Regions from separate parts of the Streptomyces sp. NPDC001832 genome, predicted to be linked through region 2. Evidence: riboswitches for the same ligand, from Rfam matches in the RefSeq annotation. Region 2 holds a riboswitch; each other region holds the start of a gene.
The links. Region 2 has a riboswitch for cyclic di-AMP ahead of ABT115_RS17085 (M23 family metallopeptidase). Riboswitches for the same ligand answer to the same signal wherever they lie in the genome.

Region 1 (4,248 bases), on a different contig from region 2:
TCGCCCGCCGCTGACGGTCCGCCCGGAGGCAATAACGGCCTCGGAAGAGACTTGGCGGACCCGTCGCCCCATGGCGAGCTGTCAGTGCTGCTCGTTAGGGTCATCGGATGGTGTCCGACGGGTCTGTCCAGCAGCGGCAGTCGCAACCGGCCGTCCCGCTCCTCGAGGAGCAGCGGGTCGGCGAGATCCTGGCTGCCGTGCCGGAGCGCAGGCACTGGCGGTACCGGCCGCGCCGCGTCGGCATGGTGTGGCGCAGCAGGACGTTCCGCATCGCGGCTGTGTTCACGGTGCTCGCGCTATGCGGCCTGGCGATCCTGGCGCTGGTCCGCGATCAGACAGGCACCGAGGGCTTTCTCGTAGGCCTGGGTCTCGCCGTGCTGCCCGTCCCGCTCCTGATGGCGGCGTTCCGCTGGCTGGACCGGGTCGAACCTGCGCCGTGGCGGAATCTGCTGTTCTCCTTCGCCTGGGGTGCGTTCGCGGCCGCCCTGATCGCGATCATCGCGAATTCGTTCGCGACTCGCTGGATAGCCGCGGCCACCGCCGACCCGTCGGGCGCCAACACCCTCGGCGCCACGGTCATAGCGCCGGTCATCGAGGAGAGCGCCAAGGCCGCGGCCGTCCTGCTGATCTTCCTGTTCCGAAGGCGGGAGTTCAACGGGATCGTAGACGGCGTCGTCATCGCCGGCTTCACCGCGAGCGGCTTCGCCTTCACCGAGAACATCCTCTACCTGGGCACCGCCTTCGGTGAGGACCAGCAGATAGGCGCCTCGGGCGTAGTCTCGGTGACCGCCGCGACGTTCTTCGTACGGGCGGTGATGTCGCCGTTCGCGCATCCGCTCTTCACGGTGCTGACCGGAATAGGTTTCGGACTGGCCGCGGTCAGTGCGCGGCGCCGCCGGATCCGCCGTATCGTGCTGCCGCTGCTGGGTCTCGTCCTCGCCATGGGCATGCACGCCCTGTGGAACGGGTCGGCGTCATTCGGCCCGTACGGCTTCTATGCCGTGTACTGGGTGTTCATGGTCCCGGTCTTCGGCCTGGTGACCTGGCTGGCGATCTGGTCGCGCCAGCGGGAGCTGCGTGCGCTCTCCGCCGAGCTGCCTGCCTATGCTGCGGCCGGCTGGCTGACCCCCGCCGAACCGCTCGCCCTCTCCTCGATGCGGGCCCGCGGCATGGCACGCGAGGCGGCACGCCGACAACACGTCGCCGCAGCCTGGGGAAGCCCGTACGGAACGGCGTACGCGCCAGGATTCGGGCCAGGGCACGCGCCAGGATTCGGACCGGGGCACGTGTCGCCCGGGTCCAGGCCGTCGGCCCAGGTCAGGGCTCATGCCAAAGCGCAGGCCAAGGCCCGCGGAAGGGCTGCCGCCCGCACCGTCGCCGAGTACGAATCGTTCGCGACGTCACTGGCCTCGCTGCGCCGACAGGCGCGCCGCGGGGCGGCGGGCCCGGACTTCGCCGAGCGCGAGCTGGAGCTGCTGCACCACCTCTGGCAGCGCAGGGGCGTGGCCGCTCCCGCCCTGACGTACGCGGCGCAGGCTACGGGACGCCTGCGCCCCCACCCCCTGCCGACGGCCGCGTTCGCGCACCCGTTCCCGCAACACACGCAGTACGGCGGCTACGGCTACAACCCGTACCTGACCCCGCACCGAACGTCGCCACCGCAGTAGGGGCGTTCGCGAGCAGCCGGCCGCGATCCGTGGACGGCCCGGCCGTCCTCGTCAGGCGGCGTCCGCCATTCCGACAGGCCGGCAGCCCTGACGTCGGGGGTGAGCGTCAGGGCTGCCGGGGTTCAACGGCCGGTGAACCGGCTCGGATCACGAGGGCCGGGAGTAGGCCGCCCGGTGGATCAAGGGTTGAGGCCCTTGTCGCGCAGCCAGGCCATCGGGTCGATGCCCGCGCCGTCGGGGGTGTGGACCTCCAGGTGGAGGTGCGGGCCCGTGACATTGCCGGTCGCGCCGACCCGGCCAATGGTGTCACCGGTGGTGACCTTCTGGCCGACACTGACGCTGATCGAGGACTGGTGGCAGTACCACACCTCCGTACCGTCCTCGAGCTCCAGCACCGTGCGGTAGCCGTACGAGCCGGACCAGCCTGCGGACTTGATGGTGCCGCCGTGTACGGCCTTGATCGGGGTGCCGGTCGGCGCCGCGAAGTCAAGTCCGGTGTGGTGGCCGGAGGACCACATCGAGCCGGCTTGGCCGTAGGTCGAGGTGACCGTGTACGAGGAGGTCGGGAGGGCATAGCTGGCGGCGAGCTTGGCGAGCCGCAGCGCCTCGGCCTTCGCCTTGGCCTCCTCCTCCGCCTTCTTCTTCTCGGCGGCGGCCTTGGCCTCGGCCGCGTCCTGCTGCTTCTTGGCCTCCGCGGCGGCCTTCTCCGCGGCCGCCTTCTCCTGGGCCGCCATGGCTTCGGCGGCGGCGGCGTCATGCTGCTGCTCGGCCTGCTGGAGGATGCGGGCGCGGAGTGCCTCGCCCGCATCCGTCGCGCCCTGCTCGGCCTCGGCGGTGGTGAGGCCGGCGGTGGTGAGCGGGGCGGTAGCGGCGACGGCCTCGGACTTGTCGGCCTCGGACTCACCGGAGAACAGGGAGCCCACGCCGGCAAGGGACTTGGCGTCGGGGAGGCTGTCCGAGATGGAGTCGGGAAGGGAGATGGAGACCGGCGGCTTGCTCTGCGCGGTGGCCATGCCGCCCGCGCCGACTGCCGCGATGACGCCGACCCCGAGCACCGTGGAGCTACGGGCAAGTCCGTTGCGCTGCTTGGCGACGCGGTGCTTGCCGCGTACGGGGCGGACGGACTCCTCGGTGGGGTTCCACTCGTCCCAGCTTCCGCCGGGCCGGCCGTTGCCGTCGACGCGGAATTCGCTGCCGGTCTCACCGGCGAAGTCGCCGCCCGGCTCGGTGCCGTAACCGGCGCCGAACGCCGTTCCCGTCCCGGTGGTTCCGTGGTCGGAGCCGAAACCGGATCCGAAGTCAGCGCCGAAGCCGGAGCTGAACTCGGGGTTGAACCGAGAGGGGGCTTCGGGGGCAGGCTTGTTGGACGCCACGGGGGCGCACTCCTTTCCTTCCTTCTCGCCTACCGGGTTAGCTGACGGGTTCGGAGCAGGAAGGTCTCCTACGGCCCCTACGCCTCTCACGAGACACAGGTGTCCGATTCACCCCATGTAGATGGTTCCCCGGTTCCCTTGCGGAATTCGGCGCTCGCGCACGGTGCCGCCACTGACGACGGCTGGGACGACCGCGCTGCGTTATCGAACGTTAATAGACACACGGGCCTGATTCCAAGCTGTTCCCACTGATCGCTCAGGTCTTTGGCCAGGACTTTACGGGACACAACCGGGTGCAATAGGATGACTTGATCGCCCCTCAGCCATTACCCGGTTCCTGACGTTGCGTCAAACGTTATGCGGAGCGGCGCCTTTCAGTTACGCACGGTGGCGTCCCGCACCCAAGGCCGCGTCCCGGGCCACGCGAAGCACTGGGGCCACGCGAAGCACCCGACCCGCACAAGTCAGCCAGCCCGCACGACGCACCTGCCGCACCCCTCACGCCTCTTCCAGGGACACAATCCTCACGGTCCTGCGCCGGTCCAGCTGCCCCTCCGCGGGACGTACGACCGCGAGCAGCGCCATGTCGTCGGTCGTCTCGCCGCCCGTGTGCAGCCGTACATCATCGGTCAGCGCGGACAGCAGCTCCTCCGGCCCAGGAAAGATCTGACCGCGCAGCCGGGCCGCCGGATCGTAGAAGACCCCATCGGCGTTCCGCGCCTCAGAGAGACCGTCGGTATAGAGAAGCAGGGTCGCCCCCGCCGGCAGATCCCATTCGTCCGCCCGGTCGGGCCACGCCCCCAGCTCCATCCCGAGCGGCAGTGCGGGTACCGAGGGCCCCAGCACCTCCAGCGCCCCGTCCGCATGCAGCAGGATCGGCTCGGGGTGACCGCGGTTGACGATCCGCACCCGGGACACCCCGGACGGGATCTCGGCCAGCACGGCGGTGGTGAAGCCCTCCACCGCGTCCAGCCCGCCCCGAGCCCCCTCCCGCGCCAGCGCCCGCTCCAGCCGCTGCGCCACGCCTTCCAGCGAACGCTCCTGCTCGGCCGCCTCCCGGAACGCCCCGATGAGCACCGCCACCGACTCCACGGCGCCGATCCCTTTTCCCCGTACGTCCCCGACCACCAGCCGCACCCCCTGTGGGGTGTCCATCACGGCGAACAGGTCGCCGCCGACGTACTCGTCCGCCTGCGCCGCCTCGTACC
Region 2 (4,248 bases):
GAGGACGACCAGGCCCTGAACGCCGTGCTCACCGCAGTCGGCGACGGCCTCGGGAACCCGGTCGGCGGGGACGGCGACGACTGCGAGGTCGACCGGTTCGCCGATCTCGCCGATGGAACGGTGAGCGGGGACACCGTCGATCGTGCCCTGGTCGGCGGCGAAGGCGCGGTTCACGGCGTACGTACGGCCGGTGAAGCCGGCCCCGAGGAGGTTGCGCAGGACCGTGCGGCCGACCCCGCCCGGAGTGCGGCCTGCGCCGATGACGGCGACGGATCCCGGGGCGAGCAGCCGTTGCACGGAGCGTGCCTCGGCCCGCTGCTCACGGCCGCGCTGCACGGCGAGCGACTCGGCGGTCGGTTCGAGGTCCAGCGTGAGATGGACGGAGCCGTCCTCGAAGCTGCGCTGCTGGGTGTACCCGGCGTCCCGGAACACCTTGATCATCTTGCTATTGGCGGGCAGCACCTCGGCCGCGAAGCGGCGGATGCCGCGCTCGCGGGCGACGGCGGCGATGTGCTCGAGGAGCGCCGATGCCACGCCCCGGCCCTGATGCGCATCCTGGACCAGGAAGGCGACCTCGGCCTCGTCGGCGGGTGCGGAGGCCGGCCTGCCCCGCTCGTCGATCCGGTCATAGCGGACGGTCGCGATGAACTCGCCGCCGACCGTGACCGCGAGCCCCACCCGGTCGACGTAGTCGTGATGGGTGAAGCGGTACACGTCTCTGTCGGACAGGCGCGGGTACGGGGCGAAGAAACGGTAGTACTTCGACTCGTCGGAGACCTGCTCGTAGAAACTGACCAGCCGTTCGGCGTCGTCCGTGGTGATGGGCCTGATCCGGGCGGTTCCTCCGTCACGGAGGACCACGTCCGCTTCCCAGTGGTCGGGATACGCGTGATGCGGACTCTGCTCCGGCGAGGGCTGCATGCGCAAAGACTACGACTGCGTCAGCGGTCGCGTAGTTCTTGGGGCCGGGGCAGTCTGAGGGGGCCGATCGGCGGGCACAGCACGGGTTGTGGGCGTGCCCCGGTTCGGCCGGAGCACCGCGCACCACATGAGAGACTGGTCTAGACAACCATTGCTTCATGAAGGGCAGAACCATGGCTGAGCGCCGCGTCAACGTCGGTTGGGCCGAGGGGCTGCACGCCCGCCCCGCTTCCATCTTCGTCCGTGCCGCCACGGCTTCCGGCATCCCCGTGACGATCGCCAAGGCCGACGGCAACCCGGTGAACGCCGCCTCCATGCTCGCGGTGCTCGGTCTTGGCGCGCACGGCGGCGAGGAGATCGTGCTCGCGTCCGAGGCGGACGACTCCGAAGCCGCCCTGGACCGTCTGGCGAAGCTTGTCGCCGAAGGCCTTGACGAGCTTCCGGAGACCGTCTGAACCATGTCCTGTGAGAGAGCCGCGGCACCTGCATTCGGGGTCGCGGCTTTTTCGTTTTCCTGACCCGGGAGACCGCGAGGTGTGTTTGTCCTATTCGGGGGCGGGAGCGAATTCAGGCAGCCCAAAGGAAGCCGCCAACGTTTGCGGGACGGCGCGAAGGTCGGGCACGGCGAAGGCCCCGGCAGTGCTGCAGGGGCCTTCGAAGAGATGATGCGGGTGAAGCGTCGTCAGACGTTGACGCCGTGGGCGCGCAGGTAGGCGACGGGGTCCATGTCTGAGCCGTACGACGGCGTGGTCCGGGCCTCGAAGTGGAGGTGCGGGCCGGTGGAGTTGCCGGTCGAGCCGGAGAGGCCGATCTGCTGGCCGGCGCCGACGCTCTGGCCGACGGAGACGTTGATCGAGGAGAGGTGGCCGTACTGCGTGTACGTACCGTCCGTCATCCGGAGCACGACGTTGTTGCCGTACGCGCCACCCCAGCCTGCCTCGACGACCGTGCCGGCGCCGACAGCGACGACGGAGCTGCCGGACGCGGCGTGGAAGTCGATGCCCGAGTGGCTGCCGGAGGACCAGAGCGAGCCGCTGGACTTGTAGCCGGTGGTGACGTAAGAGCCGGCGACCGGAAGCTGGTAGGAACCCAGGCGAGCGCGCTCGGCAGACCGGGCGGCGCGGGCCTCCTCGGCGCGCGCCTCGGCCTCGGCCTTCGCCTTCTTCTTGGCGTCGGCCTTCTTCTTGGCCTCGGCCTTCTTCTTGGCCTCGGCCTTCTTCTTGGCCTCCGCCTTCGCCGCAACATCGGCCTGGTGCTTCTGCGCGTCGGCCTGGGCGTCGATCTGGTCGGCGATGGCGCCCTCGATGGCTATGACCTGGTTCAGACCGGTCTCACTGACGGAGGAGTCCGCGGCGAGGGCCGGAGAGACCATGCCGCCGACGACGCCGGTGGTGGCCAGAGCCGCGACTCCGGCGATCTTCGCGCTCCTGCGCGTCAGTCGGCTCGGGGCACGATGCTTCCCGGTGGCACGGGTGAACGCCATGAAGGGGCTGATCCTTTCCTTCCTTCTCGCCTACCGGGTTAGCTGACGGGTTCGGAGCAGGAAGGTCTCCTACGGACGTCCCGGCCTCACCGAGGCTCAGGCATCCGATTCACCCCAGGGACTCCATGGGTCCCCGGCTCCCCAGGCTCACGCCTGACAGGGACTCGGCGATGGCTGTCCGGTACGTCGCGGATGCGGCATACGAGTGACGGACAGCCCAGCTGACGCTAAGGGGGGTCACTTTCATTCACCAAACGGACAGGGCGTTTTGTAGCGCATCCCACAGGGCAAACAGGCAACCTCCCCAAAAAACGAACAAAAAAGGAAGACCCGTGTGAGTGAGATCTCACCCGGGTCTTCCTTTTCTGTCCCGATATGAACGCGTGACGGGTCGGTGGGCCGGCCGGTTCCGTCGGTGCTCGGTCGAACGTGACAGTCGACCGGTGGACTGTCACACGCAACAGGCCGGCCGGGCGGGCGGCGTCCGCCTCGGCCCGGCCGGCCGTCCGGCGTCCGCGGCGGGCACGACTGTCAGCCGGCGACCACCGACACCTCTCCGATGCCCAGGGCCCGGACCGGCTCCTCGATCTGTGCCGCGTCACCGACAAGGATCGTGACCAGCCGGTCACCCGGGAACGCGTTGACCACGGCTGCGGTCGCCTCGACCGTGCCGGTCTCCACGAGCCGGGCATACAGCTGTGCCTGGTAGTCGTCCGGGAGGTGCTGCTCGACCTGGTCGGCGAGGGTGCCCGCGACCGAGGCCGCCGTCTCGAACTTCAGCGGCGCGACACCCACGAGGTTCTGCACGGCCGTCTCGCGCTCTTCATCGGTCAGCCCTTCGACCACCAGGGTCCGCAGGACCGTCCACAGATCCTTCAGCGCCGGCCCCGTGGACTCCGTGTCCACCGATCCGCTGATGGCAAGCATCGCGGCACCCGTCGCCCCCGAGGCGGAACCCGGGGCCGAGGACCGCAGCACCTGGGCGAAGGCCCGGACGCCGTAGGTGTAGCCCTTCTCCTCGCGCAGCACACGGTCCAGCCGGGAGGTGAGCGTTCCGCCCAGGCAGTAAGTGCCCAGCACCTGGGCCGGCCATACGCTGTCGTGCCGGTCGGCGCCGATCCGGCCGATCAGCAGCTGCGTCTGCACCGCGCCCGGACGGTCGACGATCACCACTCGGCCGGTGTCGTCGGCGGTGATCGGCGGGGCGGGACGGGGCTCCGCGGTGTCTCCCGACCAGTCGCCGAGGGTGTCGGCAAGCAGGGCGTCCAGGTTGATGCCGGTGAGGTCACCGACGACCACGGCGGTCGCCGTGGACGGCCGGACGTGGGCGTCGAAGAAGGCACGCACAGCCGCCGAGTCGATCCGCTCCACCGTCTCCTCGGTGCCCTGGCGCGGGCGCGACATTCGCGCCGCGGCCGGGAAGAGCTCCTTGGAGAGCTGCTTGGCTGCGCGCCGGGCCGGGTTGGCCTGCTCGTGCGGGATCTCGTCCAGCCGGTTGCGTACCAGCCGTTCGATCTCGCTGTCGGCGAAGGCGGGCGCCCGCAGTGCCTCGGCAACCAGTGCGAGAGCCTTGGCCAGCCGGGAGGCCGGGACTTCCAGGGAGACCCGGACGCCGGGGTGGTCGGCGTGCGCGTCGAGGGTGGCGCCGCAGCGCTCCAGCTCGGCGGCGAACTCTTCGGCGGTGTGCTTGTCGGTGCCCTCGGACAGCGCCCGCGACATGATCGTGGCCACGCCGTCCAGGCCCTCGGGCTCGGCGTCCAGCGGGGCGTCGAGGAAGATCTCGACCGCCACGACCTGTTGGCCCGGGCGGTGGCAGCGCAGCACCGTGAGGCCGTTGGGCAGGG
Region 3 (4,248 bases), on a different contig from region 2:
ATGGGCGAGCGCGGTATCGATCATGGCCTGGGCGTCCTCGACGGTGCAGGCCAGTGGCTTGTCGACGAATACCGCAAGCCCCTCGGTCAGGAAAGGGGTCGCCTGCTCGCGGTGGTGCGCGCCGTGGCGGTCCGCGACGATGACGGCATCCACAAGGCCGAGCAGGCCGGTGGGCTCGTCAACGATCTTTTCTATCCCTCCGGTGGACACCAGCATGTCGTTGCGCCGACTGTGCCCGCCACTGAGAGCCACGACGCGGGCGTCGCCGCCCGCCTCGTGGACGTTGAGGTGGCCGACGATGTGGTCGACATGAGTGTTCTCGGTGCCTACGATCCCGATACGCATCAGGAGAGGCTACCTTCACCAGCTCGGTGGCCTCGGCGGCCTCTTCCTTGCCCGGTCAACGACCGCTTGCCTCGTCCTTGTCCGCCGGGGAGAGACGGAGATGGGCCAGGTCGTGCGGGACCGGACCGTCGGGGCGGAAGAGCGGCGCGCTCTCTCCGTCGGCTGCCGTGGCCGGAGCATCGGTGAGGCGAAGGCGTGTGCGCAGCCGCCCGTAGAAGTCGTGCGGGCCGAGCCTGATGACGCGCAGACGACGCGGGGCCGCGTACACCCCGAGCCAGTCTCCGGCGTCGATCACGCCGCGCAGTTGGCCGTCGATCGTGACCGCGCCCTGGCCCGAGTGGGGCAGGACCCGCACTGCGACCGGTTCGTCCGGCGCGACGACCACTGTGCGGTTGAAGGTCATGTGCGCTGCGACGGGTGTGAAGAGGACGGCGTCCATGCGCGGTGAGACCACCGGACCGCCTGCGGCGAAGCTGTAGGCGGTCGACCCGGTGGGGGTGGCCATGATGACGGCATCGGCCGAGTACGAGGCGAGGAGCCGGCCGCCGATATAGACGCCGAGACTCACCTGCCGGTCCCGCGCGAGCTTCTCCACGACGACGTCGTTGAGGGCCGTGACGTCCAGCGCCACACCCCAGCCTTCCGCCGCGGCCTCCGCCTCCATGTCGACATGAGGCGGCGGCAGCATCGGGCGCCGTCCGTAGGCCATCAGGGCATCGATGTCCTTGGGCACTTCCAGTACGCGCGAGGCCCTCATCGTCAGCGTCATGCGCTCCTCGACGTCCGCCCGCCCCTGGTGGACGGCGTCGAGCGCCCGGACGACGTCCTCGGCCGGTACCTCGGTCAGGAAGCCGACCCGGCCCAGGTCGATCCCGAGGACGGCGGCATGGTTCTTGGCCGCGATCCTGGCACCGCGCAGAAATGTGCCGTCGCCTCCGAGTGTCACGATGAGATCGGGGTTGCCCGCGACATGGGCCTCCTCCCGTCCGCCGCGCCGGCGCGCGTCGTCGCGCCACACGTCGATGTCCGTGCACGGAACGGCTTCGCCCGCACACCAGTCGCGTACGACGCGCGCTGCGGCAACGGCCTCGGGACGGCCCTGGTGGACGACGACTCCCACCCGCTCGACGCTCATCTCGCTCCGACTCCCGTGTTTCGACGACGTGGCGATGCCCTGGCCTTACCTTGATGGTCCATGGGTGTGCGGCTTCGTCGCCGGGCCGACACACCGTCCCCGGTCAGGCGATCGGGCTCTTGAGGAGCCGAGCGTGGGTCCGGGAGCACCGCGATGCGCGGACGGCCGCGGGTGGCGCAGCCACGGTCTTGATGTCAGCCTGAAGACATGGCTTGGGCGTCATGGACGACTCGCGGTGTTTTCTCCGGGCGCGGAGGCGTGCTCACGGACGAGGCCGGCGTCCTGTACGGAGACCTGACCGTTCACACGACCTGGGCCGATGACATGGCCCAGGTCACTGTGCAGTACACGGGTGCAATCGACTGGTTCACCATGTCGGGCAGCCCCGTGCCTTGCGGCTCGGAGGATGACAGCCGGCACCTTCACGCGGCGGCGGTGGAGTCTGTCCGGGAGGGAGCGGCGGCCACGGTTCCGAGGCCTTGGCCGCAGAAGCCGCAGCAGCCGACGGAGAGCGCCCAGGAGTGACGGATACGTCGTCAGTGGCGGACGGTTACGTCGTTGGTGATGCGAACTGCTGTCCACGCGGGTGAGCAGCCGAAAGGCGGTCCCTGACCGGCGGGTGTGGTCCTTTGCGAGGGTCCTGTTCGGCCCCTCGCCACCCGTCGGTCCTGAACCGCCATCGGCGTCGCTGCGAGTCAGTAGGCGCCGGACACGTTGTCGATGGAGCCGTACCTGTCGGCGGCGTAGTTGCACGCTGCGGTGATATTGGCGACCGGGTCGTAGCTGTCCGTCGACGTACCGGGCACGTGGTAGGCACGGAACGTCGGGTCGATGATCTGGAGGAGGCCCTTGGACGGCGTTCCGGCGGCGGCGTTCGAGTCCCAGTTGTTGATGGCCAGCGGGTTGCCGGCGGACTCACGCATGATGTTGCGGTGGATGCCTTCGTAGCTGCCGGGGATGCCCTGCTGGGCCATGACGTCCAGCGACTCCTCGATCCAGCCGTCCAGATCGTTCGTGTACGCCCCGGGCTGCGCGGCCGGTGCGGCAGTGGCAGATGCGGAAGTCTTGGGCTCAGCCGGGGCGCCAATTGTCAGCTTGATGCCCGGGCGAATCAGTGCGGGGTTGTCGCCGACGATTTCTCGATTGTCCTCGTACAGCTCCTGCCAGCCACCGCTGAGGGAATGTCCCTGCGCGATCTTGGAAAGGGTATCGCCCGCGATCACGGAATAGGTGGTGGGCGCGGCCTTCTGCGCGGGATTCCCCGCGGCGGCGACGGTCGATGCCGCAGCCTTTTCGGCGGTGGCGGGCTGGGCCGGCGCGGCCGAGGCGAAGCCGGCACCGATCAGCGGAAGCATGAGAGCGGCTCCGCCCGTGGTCGCGGCGATGAGACCGCGGCTCAGTGAAGTGCGCTTACGACGGCAGTTACCCGTTGTGGGCATAGCGAATTCCTCTCCGTCGCCTACGAGGTGAGCTGTCGGGTTCGGACTGGAGATGTCCGGCCGCACGCAATGCGGCTTCACCCCGAGCCGTTCCGAATACCGGATCGGCGACTTACCTGGGTCCCCCGCTCCTGCCCTGCATGAGTGGTCGGGTTGCCGGACGGCGGCAGGATTCGGCGTTCCGCCCGGATTGACGGTGACCGTAGGCGAGAAACACCGAAAGGAACAAGTCCCTATTTTTCGATCACAATTCATTTGCAAGATCGAATCGTGGAATTGGCAGTAATCCAGCTCACGCCGCGAAGCCAAAATTCCCGGCACAGAAGGGGACCGGGCTGCGCGCCACGACACCTTGAGCTCTGAACGTGACTCGCACCACGGAGTTCTCAAAAGGGGCAATTCGGTCATTCATCGAAGGTTGCAACTCTCATCAAATGCCTCTTCATCGACCAAACAGCCACTTATAAATAAATCGCCCATATTTGGACATTTAATCGGCAAGTCGATGCGTCTCGGAACGACGGCCACGACCTGCCGTTCCTCAAGTCGGTCCGCATCACCCGCTGGCTGCTCCTTGTGGAGGATCTTCGGGACACCACCGCGGAGGATGTAGGCGACTGCTCGCCACGCCGGAAGCGGGCTGAGCAGCCGCGACGGGGTAAACCTTGCCGGTCGCGGCACTGGCTCAGTTACCGTGCCCCCGGAAACTCTGCATGCGTACGGACTGCGGGGACCTGCCCGTGCGGGGCGCCCGGCTGGGAGTGAGCGATGAACACGTCGACGGCGACGGCGGGAACGGGCGGGTTGAAGCGCCGTCTGAGCGTGTTCGACGCCGTGGTCATCGGCCTGGGTTCGATGATCGGTGCCGGCATCTTCGTCGCACCGGCGCCTGCCGCCGCGGCCGCCGGGTCCGGGCTGCTGCTCGGCCTGGGGCTGGCTGCGGGGGTCGCGTACTGCAACGCGATGTCCTCCGCCCGGCTGGCAGGTCGCTACCCGGAGTCCGGTGGCACCTATGTGTACGGCCGTGAACGCCTGGGCGACTTCTGGGGCTATCTCGCAGGCTGGGGATTCGTCGTCGGCAAGACTGCTTCCTGTGCGGCCATGTCGTTGACCGTGGGCTCGTATGTGTGGCCCGCCCAGCCGCACGCGGTGGCCGTCGCGGCGGTGGTGGCGCTGACCGCACTCAACTACACCGGTCTGCACAAGTCCGCCTGGCTGACCCGAGTGATCGTCGCGTTCGTCCTGGCGGTCCTCGCAGCGGTGGTCACCGCCTGTCTCAGTGGTGGCACGGCCGATGCCGGGCGTCTGGCCATCGGTGCGGATGCCACC

Region 1: another riboswitch for cyclic di-AMP. It lies ahead of ABT115_RS25480 (M23 family metallopeptidase); the one in region 2 lies ahead of ABT115_RS17085 (M23 family metallopeptidase).
Region 3: another riboswitch for cyclic di-AMP. It lies ahead of ABT115_RS30130 (transglycosylase SLT domain-containing protein); the one in region 2 lies ahead of ABT115_RS17085 (M23 family metallopeptidase).

What each region holds. Positions count from the first base shown of each region.
Region 1 covers NZ_JBEOYU010000042.1:42,026-46,273, reverse strand. The annotation lists gene trmB (tRNA (guanosine(46)-N7)-methyltransferase TrmB) at 1-14, shown strand, start outside; gene ABT115_RS25485 (PrsW family intramembrane metalloprotease) at 111-1,667, shown strand; gene ABT115_RS25480 (M23 family metallopeptidase) at 1,847-3,040, opposite strand; cyclic di-AMP (ydaO/yuaA leader) riboswitch at 3,052-3,203, opposite strand; gene ABT115_RS25475 (PP2C family protein-serine/threonine phosphatase) at 3,539-4,248, opposite strand, start outside.
Region 2 covers NZ_JBEOYU010000019.1:7,918-12,165, forward strand. The annotation lists gene ABT115_RS17075 (bifunctional acetate--CoA ligase family protein/GNAT family N-acetyltransferase) at 1-921, opposite strand, end outside; gene ABT115_RS17080 (HPr family phosphocarrier protein) at 1,095-1,376, shown strand; gene ABT115_RS17085 (M23 family metallopeptidase) at 1,604-2,404, opposite strand; cyclic di-AMP (ydaO/yuaA leader) riboswitch at 2,417-2,584, opposite strand; gene ABT115_RS17090 (M16 family metallopeptidase) at 2,936-4,248, opposite strand, start outside.
Region 3 covers NZ_JBEOYU010000071.1:11,567-15,814, forward strand. The annotation lists gene ABT115_RS30115 (Gfo/Idh/MocA family oxidoreductase) at 1-345, opposite strand, end outside; gene ABT115_RS30120 (NAD(+)/NADH kinase) at 401-1,480, opposite strand; gene ABT115_RS30125 (hypothetical protein) at 1,688-2,005, shown strand; gene ABT115_RS30130 (transglycosylase SLT domain-containing protein) at 2,176-2,919, opposite strand; cyclic di-AMP (ydaO/yuaA leader) riboswitch at 2,924-3,106, opposite strand; gene ABT115_RS30135 (APC family permease) at 3,688-4,248, shown strand, end outside.